Regions from separate parts of the Streptomyces sp. NPDC005805 genome, predicted to be linked through region 3. Evidence: riboswitches for the same ligand, from Rfam matches in the RefSeq annotation. Region 3 holds a riboswitch; each other region holds the start of a gene.
What was found. A riboswitch is a leader RNA that binds a small molecule or an ion and turns the genes downstream of it on or off. The one in region 3 is predicted to bind thiamine pyrophosphate.

Region 1: linked by a shared signal. The riboswitch ahead of ABZ457_RS14475 (thiamine ABC transporter substrate-binding protein) and the one ahead of thiO (glycine oxidase ThiO) in region 3 are both predicted to bind thiamine pyrophosphate.
Region 2: linked by a shared signal. The riboswitch ahead of thiC (phosphomethylpyrimidine synthase ThiC) and the one ahead of thiO (glycine oxidase ThiO) in region 3 are both predicted to bind thiamine pyrophosphate.

The regions. Positions count from the first base shown of each region.
Region 1 covers NZ_JBEXXN010000021.1:34,738-39,756, forward strand. The annotation lists gene ABZ457_RS14465 (ABC transporter ATP-binding protein) at 1-892, opposite strand, end outside; gene ABZ457_RS14470 (iron ABC transporter permease) at 892-2,508, opposite strand; gene ABZ457_RS14475 (thiamine ABC transporter substrate-binding protein) at 2,592-3,689, opposite strand; TPP riboswitch at 3,684-3,789, opposite strand; gene rlmN (23S rRNA (adenine(2503)-C(2))-methyltransferase RlmN) at 3,922-5,019, opposite strand, start outside.
Region 2 covers NZ_JBEXXN010000001.1:252,123-257,141, forward strand. The annotation lists gene ABZ457_RS01185 (YibE/F family protein) at 1-1,347, opposite strand, end outside; TPP riboswitch at 1,419-1,550, shown strand; gene thiC (phosphomethylpyrimidine synthase ThiC) at 1,543-3,318, shown strand; gene ABZ457_RS01195 (hypothetical protein) at 3,417-4,229, opposite strand; gene ABZ457_RS01200 (metallophosphoesterase) at 4,379-5,019, opposite strand, start outside.
Region 3 covers NZ_JBEXXN010000016.1:73,269-78,287, forward strand. The annotation lists gene ABZ457_RS11935 (Rv2175c family DNA-binding protein) at 1-221, opposite strand, end outside; gene ABZ457_RS11940 (FAD-dependent oxidoreductase) at 341-1,546, opposite strand; gene ABZ457_RS11945 (hypothetical protein) at 1,602-1,943, opposite strand; TPP riboswitch at 2,028-2,140, shown strand; gene thiO (glycine oxidase ThiO) at 2,138-3,370, shown strand; gene thiS (sulfur carrier protein ThiS) at 3,367-3,621, shown strand; gene ABZ457_RS11960 (thiazole synthase) at 3,627-4,427, shown strand; gene pknB (Stk1 family PASTA domain-containing Ser/Thr kinase) at 4,572-5,019, shown strand, end outside.

The sequences.
Region 1 (5,019 bases), on a different contig from region 3:
GGCTGCCGCGGAAGGTCCGCGCCTCGACCGTGGCCGGGAGCCCGGCCGCCGGATCGGTCAGCCGGACGCCCGAGGGCCGCACCAGCAGCGTCCGCTCCCCCTGCGCCGCCTCCTTGGGGACCGGGACCTCGCCCCAGGGCGTGGCCGCCGCCGTGCCCGTCACCGTCGCGGCCACCACATTGTCGAAGCCGAGGAACCGGGCCACGAACGCGGACGCGGGCCGCTGCCACACCTCGGTCGGCGTCCCGGCCTGGGCGATCCGCCCGTCCCGCATCACCACCACCCGGTCCGCGAGCGCGAACGCCTCGCCCTGGTCGTGCGTGACCGCCAGCACCGTGGTGCCCAACCGCCCGAACAGCCCGCGCAGTTCGACGACGAGCCGCTCCCGCAGCCCCCGGTCGAGCTGCCCCAGCGGCTCGTCCAGCATCAGCAGCTTGGGCTCCGGGGCCAGCGCCCGCGCCAGCGCCACCCGCTGCTGCTCACCCCCGGACAGCGCGGCCACCGCCCGCCCCTGCGCACCCGGCAGGCCCACCAGGTCCAGCAACTCCCCCACCCGGCGCGCCTGTTCGGCGCGGGAGACCCCGTGCATCCGCAGCCCGAAGGCCACGTTCCCGGCCACGTCCCGCTGCGGGAAGAGCTGGTGGTCCTGGAACATCAGGCCCACTCCGCGCCGGTGCGCCGGCACCCCGGACTGGTCCGCCCCGGCGAGCAGCACCCGCCCCGCGTCCGCCCGCTGGAGCCCCGCGACCACCCGCAGCAGCGTCGACTTGCCGCTGCCGCTCGGCCCGAGGACGCACACGGTCTCGTGCTCGGCGACCTCCAGGTCCACCCCGTCCAGCGCGGTCCGCCCGCCGAACCGCACGGTCACGTCCGCCAGTTCCAGCAGCGCCATCAGAACTCCCCGGAGGTCTTGTCGGGACGGATGCGTTCGAGGAGGAGCAGGGCGACGGCGCAGACCACCATCAGGATCACCGACAGGGCCATCGCCTGCCCGTAGTTCAGCTCCCCGGGCCGCCCGAGCAGCCGTGCGACGGCGACGGGCAGGGTCGGGTTGTCGGGTCGGGCGATGAACACCGTCGCCCCGAACTCGCCCAGCGACACGGCGAACGCGAACCCGGCGGCGACCAGCAGCGCCCGCCGCACCAGCGGCAGATCCACCTCCCGCCAGGCGCGCAGCGGGGACGCTCCCAGCACCGCCGCCGCCTCCCGCAGCCGGGTGTCCACGGCCCGCAGCACCGGCAGCATGATCCGCACCACGAACGGCACCCCGACCAGGGCCTGGGCGAGCGGCACCAGGATCCAGGAGGCCCGCAGGTCCAGCGGCGGTTCGTCGAGGGCGATCAGGAACCCGAAACCGACGGTCACCGCCGAGACGCCGAGGGGCAGCATCAGCAGCGCGTCGAAGCCGCGCACCAGCCGCCCGGCCCGCCGGGTGAGCGCGGCGGCGGCCAGCCCGCCGACCGTGACGGAGATCGCGGTCGCGGCCAGCGCGTACCGGAGGGAGTTGGCGACCGCCTCGATCGGCGGGACGAGGAAGACCCCGCCCCGGGAGTCGACCTCGGTCAGCACCCGGTAGTAGTCCAGGCCGTAGCCGGCGGGGGTGTCGAAGGACCGCTCGACCAGCACGGCGAGCGGGGCGAGGAGGAGCACCAGCACGGTCGCCAGCACTCCCCCGAGCAGCGCCCACTGCGCCGCGCCGCGCGGCCGGTGCGCGGTGCGCGCGGGGTCCACCAGCCGCAGGGCGCTCTCCCGGCGCCGGACGGTCCACGCGTGCACGGCGAGGACCGCCCCCACGGCGGCGAACTGCACCAGGGTGAGGACGGCCGCGGTCGGCAGGTCGAGGAGGTCGGCGGTCTGCCGGTAGATCTCCACCTCCAGGGTGGCGAAGGTGGGCCCGCCGAGGATCTGCACGATGCCGAAGGAGGTGAAGGTGAACAGGAAGACCATCAGCGCGGCCGCCGCCAGCGAGGGGGCCAGCGCGGGCAGGGTCACCGTCCGCCAGGCCCGGAACCGCCCGGCGCCCAGCATCCGCGCGGCCTCCTCCTGCCGGGGGTCGAGCTGGGCCCACAGCCCGCCGACCGTGCGCACCACCACGGCGTAGTTGAAGAAGACGTGCGCCAGCAGGATCGCCCAGACCGTGGTGTCCAGGCGGACGCCCCACAGCTCGTCCAGCAGCCCGCCGCGCCCGACGAGGGCGAGGAAGGCGGTGCCGACGACCACCGTCGGCAGCACGAACGGCACGGTGATCACGGCCCGCAGCAGTCGTCTGCCGGGGAAGTCGAGCCGGGCGACGGCGTAGGCGCCGGGGAGGGCGATCAGCAGGGTGAGCGCGGTGGAGGCGAGAGCCTGCCAGGTGGTGAACCACAGCACGGACAGGATGTCCGGGCGGGTGACCACCTCGCCGATCCGGTCCAGGTGCCAGGCCCCGTCCGCGTGCAGGCCGCGGCCGACGATGGCGGTGACCGGGTAGGCGAAGAAGACCGCGAAGAACGCGACCGGCCCGGCCATCAGCGCGAGCCGGGCCACGCTCCCCCGGCGCCAGCCCGGCCCGGGGCCGGGCTCGCGGCCCGGGCCCCGGTCCGTGGCGGGGTCTACTTCAGGACGAGCGAGGACCACGACCGGACCCACTGCTCGCGCTTGCCGGCGATCGTGGCGGGCGCGACGGTCTCGGGCTCGTCCACGACCACGCCGTGCTCGGTGAACAGCTCGGGCAGCTTCGCGTCGGAGACGACCGGGTGGACGAACATGTTGAGCGGCATGTCCTCCTGGAAGGTCCTGGAGACCAGGAAGTCCAGGAGCGCCTTGCCGCCCTTCTCGTTCTTCGCGCCGTCGAGCAGGCCCGCGAACTCGATCTGCCGGAAGCAGGTCCCGGTGGCGACGCCGGTGGGCGCCTCCTTCGGCTGCGGCTCCGCGTACAGGACCTCGACGGGCGGGCTGGAGGCGTAGGAGACGACGAGCGGGCGGTCCGCCCCGGCCTTCCTGCCGCCGGCCGAGCCGGAGAACTCCTCGTTGTACGCCTGCTCCCAGCCGTCGACGACCTTGACGCCGTTGGCCTTCAGCTTCTTCCAGTAGTCCTGCCAGCCGTCCTCGCCGAAGGCGCCGACGCTGCCCAGCAGGAAGCCGAGTCCGGGCGAGGAGGTGGCGGCGTTCTCGACCACCAGGAGGTTCTTGTACGCGGGCTTCGCGAGGTCGGCGAAGGTCTTCGGCGGGGCGAGCTTCTTCTCCGCGAAGTACTTCTTGTCGTAGTTGACGCAGACATCGCCGGTGTCGACGGGCGTGACCCGGTGCTTGTCCTTGTCAAGCTGCACCTCGGGCGCCACGCGGTCCAGGCCCTTCGCCTCGTAGGGCGTGAACAGGTCGTTGTCGAGGGCGCGGGAGAGCAGGGTGTTGTCGACGCCGAAGAAGACGTCGCCCTGCGGGGAGCCCTTGGTGAGGATCTCCTTGTTGAGCGCGGTGCCGGCGTCCCCGCTCTTGAGGATCTTCACGGTGTAGCCGGTCCGCTTGGTGAACTCCTTGAGGACGGCCTCGGAGGCCGCGAAGGACTCGTGGGTGACCAGGGTGACGGTCTTGGACCCGGCCCCGTCGCCGCTGCCCTTGTCCTCGGAGCCGTTGCCGCAGGCCGCGAGGGAGGTGATGCCCAGGGCGGCGGCGAGGGCCGTGCCGACGGCACGGCGAAGCTGGCTGTTCATGGTGTGCTGACTCCCTACGCCGGTATGACCCGGATCAGGTCCGAGGGTCTGCGGCCGTGCCGCACTCTCAGCGCTGTGGTGCGCTCCCCTGTCGGAATGTTTCGTTGTGTCGGCCGTCCGCGCCGTGCTCCGGCGCGAACGGGGTCGTCCGCTCAGCCGCTGTTCATCTGTGCGAACGTACAGGGCGCACAGTATCAGCCACCTTCGCCGGGCCCCGGCCGGGCCGGGGGCCTCAGCGCTCGTGGGCCGCGAGCTGCCCGCACGCCCCGTCGATCTCCTGCCCGCGGGTGTCCCGGACGGTGACCGGGACGCCGTGCGCGGCGATCGCCTCGACGAAGGCCCGCTCGTCCTCGGGACGGGAGGCGGTCCACTTGGAGCCCGGGGTCGGGTTGAGCGGGATCAGGTTGACGTGCACCCGCTTGCCCTTGAGGAGGCGGCCGAGGAGGTCACCGCGCCAGGCCTGGTCGTTGATGTCCCGGATGAGGGCGTACTCGATGGAGATGCGGCGGCCGGACTTCTCCGCGTACTCCCAGGCCGCGTCGAGGACTTCGCGGACCTTCCAGCGGGTGTTCACCGGCACCAGGGTGTCGCGCAGCTCGTCGTCGGGGGCGTGCAGGGAGACGGCGAGGCGGCACTTGAAGCCCTCGTCGGCGAAGCGCAGCATGGCCGGCACCAGGCCGACGGTGGAGACGGTGATCCCGCGCTGGGAGAGGCCGAGGCCGTCCGGCTCGGGGTCGGTGAGCCGGCGGATGGCGCCGACGACCCGCTTGTAGTTGGCCAGCGGCTCGCCCATGCCCATGAAGACGATGTTCGACAGCCGGGCGGGGCCGCCGGGGACCTCGCCGTCGCGCAGGGCGCGCATGCCGTCGACGATCTGGTGCACGATCTCGGCCGTGGACAGGTTGCGGTCCAGCCCGGCCTGGCCGGTGGCGCAGAACGGGCAGTTCATCCCGCAGCCGGCCTGCGAGGAGATGCACATGGTGACCCGGTCCGGGTAGCGCATCAGCACGGACTCGACGAGGGTGCCGTCGTGCAGGCGCCAGAGGGTCTTGCGGGTGGTGTCGTCGTCGCAGGAGATATGGCGGACGACCGACATCAGGTCGGGCAGCAGCTCCCCGGCGAGCTTCTCGCGGGCGGCGGCGGGGATGTCGGTCCACTGCGCGGGGTCGTGCACGTACCGGGCGAAGTAGTGCGTCGACAACTGCTTTGCGCGGAACGGCTTCTCGCCGATCGCGGCGACGGCCTCCTTCCGCTCGGCGGGCGTGAGGTCGGCGAGGTGCCGCGGCGGCTTCTTGGCTCCGCGGGGCGCGACGAAAGTGAGTTCTCCGGG
Region 2 (5,019 bases), on a different contig from region 3:
CGCCGCCGGGCGTCCACCGGAACCGGCCGTGTCCCCCGGCCGGTCCGCCGAGACGACCAGGGCGGCGAGCGCGGTGGTCACCGGCACCGAGGCGACGAGGCCGATCGAGCCGACCAGGGTCCGCACGATCTCCTCCGCCACCAGCTCGCTGGTCGCGACCGTGCCCACGCTCGACTGCGCGATCGAGAAGAGCAGCAGCAGCGGGAGGGCGGCGCCCGCGTACGCCAGCACCAGGGTGTTGACCACCGAGGCGATGTGGTCGCGGCCGATACGGATCGCCGCGCGGTAGAGGGCACGCGGCCCCTGGGACGGGTCGGCTTGGTGCAGCTCCCAGACGGCCGAGGTCTGGGTCACCGTCACATCGTCGAGCACACCGAGCGAACCGATGATCACACCGGCCAGCAGGAGGCCGCTCATGTCGATCTCCGGGTAGAGCCCCTTGATCAGACCGGTGTTGTCGTCCGTGTTGCCGCTGAGGCTGGCCCAGCCGATGAACAGGGAGCCGAGCAGGCCGATCAGCAGCAGCGAGATCAGGGTGCCCAGGACCGCCACCGAGGTACGGGCGTTGACACCGTGGCACATGTAGAGCGCGATCAGCATGATCGCGCTGGCCCCGACCACCGCGACGATCAGCGGATTCGACCCCTCCAGGATCGCCGGCAGGATGAACAGGGTCAGCAGCGCGAACGAGGCGGCGAGCGCGATCAGCGCCATCACCCCCCGCATCCGCCCCACCAGCACCACCACCACGGCGAAGATGCCGGCCAGCAGGGCCATCGGAACCCCGCGGTCCACATCGGTGACCGAGTACTGGAGGTCGCGGGGCGCGTCCGGCGCGTACGCCACCCGGACGCCCTGGCCCTCCGCCAACTGCCGTGGCGCGTCCGGCTGGACGATCTCCGTGAACTGACGGCCCTTGTCCTTGCCGCTGGTGACCTCGACGGTGGCCCGGCCGCACTCCCCCTGCTGGGCCCGCTCCGCCTCGCGGCCCTCGGGCGCGGTCGGGTTCTCGGTCGGCGGCACCTGCCCGGCGTTGACGTCGGCGCAGTCGACCCGCTCGACGCTCACCACCCTGCCCTGCTCGATCTGCCGGTCGAAGCCGACACCGGTCCGCTCGTGGCCGGGGGTGCTGCCCGGCCAGAGCACGGCCAGTCCGACGAGGACCGCCGTCGCGAAGGGGATCAGCACCGCGGCGATGACCTTGCGGAGGTGCTGGGAGACGGGCGCGACGGGCCCGTGCGCGTGGACATGGCCGACGGCGGCGTGGTGGTCGTGAGCGGCTCCCCGGGCGGGGGGAGCGCCGTCGTCGTGGCCGTGCGGATCGGGTGGCTGCGGCGAAGAGGTCACCGGCAGATCATCGCAAGAACGGGAGGGGCCCTCTGTTCAGCGCGCCAGACATGGCGTTAGCGTGGTGGCACCTTTGCACACGCGGGAGCTCGGAGCACCGGGCTGAGAGGGCGCTGACCTCCGTCGATCGGGACGGGAAGCTGCGCCGACCGCCGAACCTGTTACCGGGTAATGCCGGCGTAGGGAGTAGGTCTCATGACCGTATCGGACGCACGCACGCCTGCCTCCAACCAGAACGACGAGGCCGGGAAGTCCATCGGCTGGCACAAGGGTTACGTCGAGGGCTCCCGCCCCGACATCCGGGTGCCGGTGCGCACAGTGCATCTCACCAACGGCAAGGACGTCACGCTCTACGACACGTCCGGGCCCTATACCGATCCCCAGGTGGAGACCGACGTCCGCCGCGGGCTGCCTCCGCTGCGCGACAACTGGATCATCGCGCGCGGCGACACCGAGGAGTACGCGGGCCGCCCCGTGCGCCCCGAGGACGACGGCATCAAGCACACCTCCCCGCGCGGCGGGCTGCGGAACCTGGACGCGGTCTTCCCCGGCCGTCCGCGCCAGCCCCGGCGCGGCCGCGGCGGGGCCGCGGTGACCCAGCTCGCGTACGCACGCCGGGGCGAGATCACGCCCGAGATGGAGTACGTGGCCGTCCGGGAGAACGTGGCGCCCGAGGTGGTGCGGGAGGAGATCGCGGCCGGCCGGGCCGTGCTGCCCGCCAACGTCAACCACCCGGAGATCGAGCCGATGATCATCGGCAAGCGGTTCCTGGTGAAGGTCAACGCCAACATCGGCAACTCCGCCGTCACCTCCTCCATCGAGGAGGAGGTCGAGAAGATGACCTGGGCGACCCGCTGGGGCGCCGACACGGTCATGGACCTGTCCACCGGCCGCAATATCCACACCACCCGCGAGTGGGTGCTGCGCAACTCCCCGGTGCCCATCGGCACCGTGCCGCTGTACCAGGCCCTGGAGAAGGTGGACGGCCGGGCCGAGGACCTGACCTGGGACATCTACAAGGACACGGTCATCGAGCAGGCGGAGCAGGGCGTCGACTACATGACGGTGCACGCCGGTGTGCTGCTGCGCTATGTCCCGCTCACCGCGCGCCGCAAGACGGGCATCGTCTCCCGCGGCGGCTCGATCATGGCCGCGTGGTGCCTGGCGCACCACAAGGAGTCCTTCCTGTACGAGAACTTCGAGGAGCTCTGCGAGATCCTCGCCGCGTACGACGTGACGTACTCCCTCGGCGACGGCCTGCGGCCCGGCTCGATCGCGGACGCCAACGACGAGGCGCAGTTCGCCGAGTTGAGGACGCTCGGCGAGCTGAACACCATCGCCAAGCGGCACAACGTGCAGACCATGATCGAGGGCCCGGGCCATGTCCCGATGCACAAGATCAAGGAGAACATCGACCTCCAGCAGGAGATCTGCGAGGAGGCGCCGTTCTACACCCTGGGCCCGCTGACCACCGATGTCGCCCCGGCGTACGACCACATCACCTCGGGCATCGGCGCGGCCATGATCGCCTGGTGGGGCACCGCGATGCTCTGCTACGTCACCCCCAAGGAGCACCTGGGGCTGCCGGACCGCGACGACGTGAAGACCGGTGTGATCACCTACAAGATCGCGGCGCACGCGGCGGACCTGGCGAAGGGGCACCCGGGCGCCCAGGAGTGGGACGACGCGCTCTCCGACGCCCGCTTCGAGTTCCGCTGGGAGGACCAGTTCAACCTGGCCCTCGACCCGGACACGGCGCGGGAGTTCCACGACGAGACGCTGCCCGCGGAGCCGGCGAAGACCGCGCACTTCTGCTCGATGTGCGGGCCGAAGTTCTGCTCGATGAAGATCTCCCAGGACATCCGGCGCAAGCACGGCGGCAGCCAGGAGGAGATCGAGGCGGGGATGGCGGAGAAGTCCGCGGAGTTCGCCGCGGCGGGCAACCGGGTCTATCTGCCGCTGGCGGACTGACCGGCGCACCGGGCCCCGGGGGAGCCGCCGCCTCCGGCCCCGTCTCCGGCCCCGGCACCGGCCGCCGCCCCGCCGCGACCTGGGCGGGGCGCGGGCGGTCAGTCCGGCTGGTGTTCCGGGCCGCCGAAGTCGGGGCTGGAGAAGTCCGGGCTGCTGAAGGTCGGCCGGCGGTCCGTGCTCCGGCCCTCGGCGGGGCTGGAGAAGTCCGGACCGCTGTAGCCGATCTTCGGTATCCGGCTCGTGGAACGCGGCGGGTCCACGGCCGTCTTCGCGGGCCGCTGCTCCGCGAGGGCCGCGCGCAGGAAGGGCAGCATGCCCCGGTGCAGCAGCGCTTCGCACCAGGCGTCCCGGGCGAGGGCCACCTCCTCGGGCACCCGGTCCGGCCCGCCGCCGTCGGCGACATGGCTGGCGTCGTTGCGCAGCGCCGTGAGCAGCAGGGCGACGGCGGCCACCAGGATCGCGGCGGCGGTGAGCGCGCCGAACACCCAGCCGGTCGACAGCAGGGTGTCGGCGAAGGGCGGCGGCGGGCTGAGCATCTTCAGCAGATAGCCGACGATCAGCAGGATCGCCGCCGCGGTGCCGGCCAGTAGCGGGGCGAGGACGGCGGCCACCGCCGCCACGCCCGCGCCCGCCTCCCCGGCCCCGCCGACGGCGGGCGCGAGGACGCCCGCGGCCGTGGCGGAGCGGCTCTCGGCGCGCAGCTTCACGTACTGGTCGTACTCGGCCGCCGCGGCGGCCGTGATCAGGGCCGTCGCGTTCAGGGCCGTGGCGCGCAGCTGTTCACTGGTCAGGCGCGCTCCCACGGTGGCCGGATCCCGGTCCTCGTGGGCGGTGCGCAGTGCCTCGGCGAGGACCCGCTCATAGTCGGCGCGGTCCTCGTTCAGCAGGTGCGGAGCGCTGTTCATGTGCATCCCCCGATGCTCCGTAGGGCCGGATCGACCGGTGGGGACCGGGCAGTCGGGCGGAAACGGAGGAGAGCCTGCTACGGATGACCCGATGGTAGAGCGGTTCCGGCGCAGGGTGACAGAGGGTTTCCGTAAATCGCCTGTGGGGAAGCGGATCAGTCCTGCAAGGGGAGCTGTTGCACCAGAAGCTTTCCGGCCATGGTCACTCCGCCGTCCATCGCGATGGCGAGACCGTCCGCGTAGACGTGCGGTCCCTCGACCGCCGGGCGCTCGCCGTCCTCGCCGTCCTCGGTGCCCACTTCGCCGAGGAGGTAGGGGATCGGGCTGTGGCCGTGCACCACGCGGCTGCCGCCGTAGGCCGCGAGCAGCTCGCGCACGGCGTCGGGGCCGCCCTCGTCGCGGAAGGCGAAGCGCTTGGTGAACTTGCGGAACAGGTCCCAGCACTGGTCGGCGTCGTTGGCCGTCAGGACCTCGTGTACGGCGTCGTTGACGTCCTCGACGGTGGAGCCGTAGTCCAGGTACGCGGTGGTGTCCGAGTGCAGCAGCAGGTGGCCGTCCTCCTCGACGATGGCGTCGAGGCGGGACATCCACTGGAGATGGACGTCCTGGAGGCGGTCCATGTCGTACTTCTGGCCGCCGTTGAGGAGCCAGGCGGCCTGGAAGGTGGCGGTGCCGGCGCCGGAGTTGACCGGGGTGTCGCCGAAGCGCTTGGCGCCGAGGAGCAGCAGCTCGTGGTTGCCCATGAGGGCCTTGCAGTACCCGCCGGCGGCCGCGGCCTCGGCGGAGAGGCGCATGA
Region 3 (5,019 bases):
AGGGTCAGGGTGCCGGAGAGGCCCTTGACCACCTTGGTGCCGTCGATGAAGGCGGCGGGCACCTGCAGTGTCCGGTTCTCACCACGGCGCACGGCGATGAGCTGGCCCTCCTTGACCAACTGCCGCACCCGCGTCACCTCGACATCGAGCTTTTCCGCGATGTCCGGCAGGTGGAGCCAGGCGGGGACGAGAGCATCGATCTTTGCGTCAATCTCGGTCACGGGTCCAAGCCTGCCATCCCCGACCGGCAGCCGGTAGCCGACGGCCTGCGGGCGGGGCCCCGATCCGCCGGACAGCCCCCACGCCCCGATCAGCCGGGACCGACCGCCCCCACCGGCCCCTACGCGAGGACCGCCGTCTTCAGCGGGACCAGCGGGTCCGCCGCCCGGGCCGGGGCCAGCCGGGCGCCCGAGGCGATCAGCCTGCGCCCCTGGGCCAGGTCGCGCGGCCGGTCGACGGCGAGGAGGGCCACCAGGGCGCCCTCGCGCAGCCAGAGCGCCGACCACTGCGCGTCCCGCTCCGGGTCGCCGCGCCACAGCAGGGTGTCGGCGGCCGGGTGGTGCCCGGCGTACTGGACGAAGCGGCCGAACTGCTCGGACCAGAAGTACGGGACCGGGTCGTACGCCTCCGGCTCCCCGCCGGTGACCGCCGCGGCCACGGTCCGGGGGCCCTGGAGGGCGTTGTCCCAGTGGTGCACCAGGAGCCGGTCGCCGTAGCGGGCGGACGGGTAGGAGGCGCAGTCGCCCACCGCGTAGACATCGGGGGCCGAGGTGCGCAGACGGCTGTCGGCGACCACCTCCCCGGCCGCGCCCAGCGCGATGCCGCTCCCCGCGAGGGCGCCGGTCGAGGGCCGGGCGCCGATGCCGACGACCACGGCCCCGGCCGGGATCCGGCGCCCGGACGCGAGGAGGACCGCGCCCTCCTCCACGGCCGCGACCCGTTCCCCGGTGAGGAGCCGGACGCCCGCCTCCGCGTACCAGCGGGCCATGGGCGCGGCGGCCTCGGCGGGCAGGGACCCGGCGAGCGGCCGGTCGGCGGCCTCCACCACGGTGACCGCGCAGCCCGCCTCCCGGGCGGCGGTGGCGAACTCGGCGCCGATCCAGCCCGCCCCGACCACCACGATCTCGTGCCGGCGCTCCAGCACCGGGCGCAGCCGGTCGGCGTCGTCGAGGGTGCGCAGCAGATGGACGCCGGGGACGCCCTCGGCGCCGGGCAGGGACACGGGTTCGGCGCCGGTGGCCAGCACCAGCACGTCATAGGGGACGGGCCCGGCCTCGGTGTCGACCTCGTGGTCCCCGGGGCGGACGCCGGTGACCTCGCAGCCGAGGCGGAGGTCCACGCCGAGTTCGTCGAAGTCGATGTCGAAGGCGGAGCTCTCGGCGGTGCCCAGCAGGATCGCCTTGGACAGGGGCGGGCGGTCGTAGGGCTGGTGGGGTTCGGCGCCGATCAGGACGACCTCGCCCCCGAAACCGGCCTCGCGCAGGGCGACGGCGCTCTGCACACCGGCCATCCCCGCGCCGACGACGACCACCCGCCGCTCGTTCATCCGCTCGCCCGCCGTCCGCTCGTCCACCCGGCCACCCTAACGATCTGACGCTCCATCAGGAGAGCGGTTCCTCGACGACGCTGGTGCCGCTGCCCTCCCGGGACTCCCACTCCCAGCTCTCGTCCAGCCGCACCCGCCCGTCCGGCAGCTCACTCGCGGTGGAGACGCAGTGCCCGGAGGAGGTCGTGCCGTCCGTCCTCAACTGCACATAACGGAAGTCGAGCCGGTCGCCCTCCCGGGTCCCGACGAGGTGGCCGCGCACCACGTCCCCGCCCGCGTACTCGGCCCAGACCCGCCCGCTCTCCTCGTGGTAGGTGAACCGGGTGCGGGTGCCGACCTGCCCGGGGGCCTGGTCGGCGACGGGGACGAGCACCAGCCCGTCGAGCGATCTCACCATGCGGTCGCGCCTCCTGTGCCGTGGTCCCCGCGGCCCGGCGGCTCCCTTACCGGGGCCGGGGACGGGGCGTTAGGGTGGCCACCGTAAGGCACTCGCGGGAGCCCGGACGCACCGGGCTGAGAGGGGGGCTGGCCGGCCCCCGACCGTACGAACCTGATCCGGGTCATGCCGGCGAAGGGAGGGGCTGGACACCCATGTCCCGTACAGCGGACACGGACACAGCGGACACGGACACGACGACCGCGGCGGACGCGGCGATCACGGCGGACGCGGCACGCGCGCCGGACGTCCTCGTCGTCGGCGGTGGCGTCATCGGGCTGGTGACCGCCTGGCGCACCGCGCAACGCGGGCTCACCGTCACCGTCGTGGACCCCGAACCGGGCGGCGGGGCCGCCCAGGTCGCGGCGGGCATGCTCGCGGCCGTCACCGAACTCCACTACGGCGAGCAGACCCTGCTCGCGCTCAACCTCGAATCGGCCCGCCGCTACCCGGCGTTCGTCGCGGAGCTGGAGGAGGCGAGCGGCCAGGACACCGGCTACCGGTCCTGCGGCACCCTCGCCGTGGCCCTGGACGCGGACGACCGGGCGCATCTGCGGGAACTGCACGCGCTCCAGACCCGCTCCGGCCTCACCTCCACCTGGCTGACCGGGCGCGAGTGCCGGCGGCTGGAGCCGATGCTCGCGCCCGGGGTGCGCGGCGGGCTGCGCGTCGACGGGGACCACCAGGTCGACCCCCGGCGGCTCGCCGCCGCCCTGGTCACCGCCTGCCGCCGGGCGGGCGTCGGCTTCGTGCGCGGCTGGGCGGAGCGGTTGACGGTGGCGCACGACCGCGCCACGGGTGTGGTCCTCGCCGACGGGACCGCGCTGGCGGCCGGCCGGGTGGTGCTCGCGGGCGGCAGCCTCAGCTGCCGGCTCGGCGGGGTGCCGCCCCAGGCGCTGCCCCCGGTGCGCCCGGTCAAGGGCCAGGTGCTGCGGCTGGAGGTGCCCCGCGCGTACGCGCCGTTCCTCTCCCGGACGGTGCGGGCGGTGGTGCGCGGCAGCCATGTGTACCTGGTGCCCCGCGAGTCCGGCGAGCTGGTCGTCGGGGCCACCAGCGAGGAGCTGGGCTGGGACACCACGGTCACGGCCGGCGGGGTCTACGAACTCCTCCGCGACGCCCATGAGCTGGTGCCCGGGATCACCGAACTCCCGCTGGTCGAGACCCGCGCGGGGCTGCGGCCCGGCTCCCCCGACAACGCCCCGCTGCTGGGGCCGACCGCGCTGCCCGGACTGCTGCTGGCCACGGGTCACCACCGCAACGGCGTGCTGCTCACCCCGGTGACCGGCGATGTCCTCGCGACCGTCCTCACCGACGGCGAACTGCCCGCGCACGCACGGCCGTTCGGCCCCGGCCGCTTCGCCCCCGTACGACAGGAACAGCCCGTATGAACACCCCCGAGAACGCACCCCCGGCCCCCGCCGCCTCCCCGACGGTCTCCGTGACCGTCTCCGTGAACGGCGAGGCCCGGGAGCTGGCCGCCGGGACCACCCTGGACGCGGTCGTCGCCACCCTGAGCGCCGCGCCCGCCGGGGTGGCGGCGGCGGTGAACGAGACCGTGGTGCCGCGCGGCGCGTGGGCGGCCACCCGGCTCGGCGCGGGCGACCGCGTCGAGGTCCTCACCGCGGTCCAGGGAGGCTGAGCGCCATGGCGGACGACCGGCTCGTCATCGGCGGCGAGTCCTTCGCCTCCCGGTTGATCATGGGCACCGGCGGGGCGCCCAGCCTGGAGGTCCTGGAGCGCTCCCTGATCGCCAGTGGCACCGAGCTGACCACGGTCGCGATGCGGCGGCTGGACCCGACCGTGCAGGGCTCGGTGCTCTCCGTGCTCAGCCGGCTCGGCATCCGGGTGCTGCCGAACACGGCGGGCTGCTTCACCGCGGGCGAGGCCGTGCTCACCGCGCGTCTGGCCCGGGAGGCGCTGGGCACGGACTGGATCAAGCTGGAGGTCGTGGCGGACGAGCGGACCCTCCTCCCGGACGGCTCCGAGCTGCTGGACGCGGCCGAGACCCTGGTCGACGACGGCTTCACCGTGCTCCCGTACACCAACGACGACCCGGTGCTGGCCCGCCGGCTGGAGGACGCGGGCTGCGCGGCGATCATGCCGCTGGGCTCGCCGATCGGCTCCGGGCTCGGCATCCGCAATCCGCACAACTTCCAGCTCATCGTCGAGCAGGCGGGCGTCCCGGTGATCCTGGACGCGGGCGCCGGAACGGCCTCGGACGCGGCCCTGGCGATGGAACTGGGCTGCGACGCGGTGATGCTGGCCTCGGCCGTGACCCGGGCGCAGGAGCCGGCGCTGATGGCGGAGGCGATGCGGCACGCGGTGGAGGCGGGCCGGCTGGCCCGGCGGGCGGGGCGCATCCCCCGCCGGCACTTCGCCGAGGCGTCCTCCCCAACCGAGGGGCTCGCCGCGCTGGGCCACGACCCGGAACGCCCGGCGTTCTGACCGCCCCCGGACGCGGACCGGGGCGGACCCGGGCGCAAGGACGTCCCGGGCCCGGCCCGCGCGGAAGGGGCGTGCGTCACAGGTACGCTGCAGGTGCGTACCGGAGCGGCGGGGGTGTCCTGACCGGCTCGTAGACTCTGCTGCGTGGACACGACCCTCCAGGACCCTCTCGTCGGGCAGGTGCTCGACGGCCGCTACCGCGTCGACGAGCGCATCGCCGTCGGCGGCATGGCCACGGTCTACCGGGCCGTCGACACCCGGCTCGACCGGGTGCTCGCGCTCAAGGTGATGCACCCGGACCTCGCGGCCGACGCGACCTTCGTCGAGCGCTTCATCCGCGAGGCCAAGTCCGTCGCGCACCTGGCCCACCCCAATGTCGTCGGCGTCTTCGACCAGGGCGCCGAGGGCGCGTACGTGTATCTCGCGATGGAGTACGTCGAGGGCTGCACCCTGCGCGATGTGCTGCGCGAGCGGGGCGCGCTGCCGCCGCGGGCCGCCCTGGACATCCTGGAGCCGGTCCTCGCCGCACTGGGCGCGGCCCACCGGGCCGGGTTCGTGCACCGCGACATGAAGCCGGAGAACGTCCTGATAG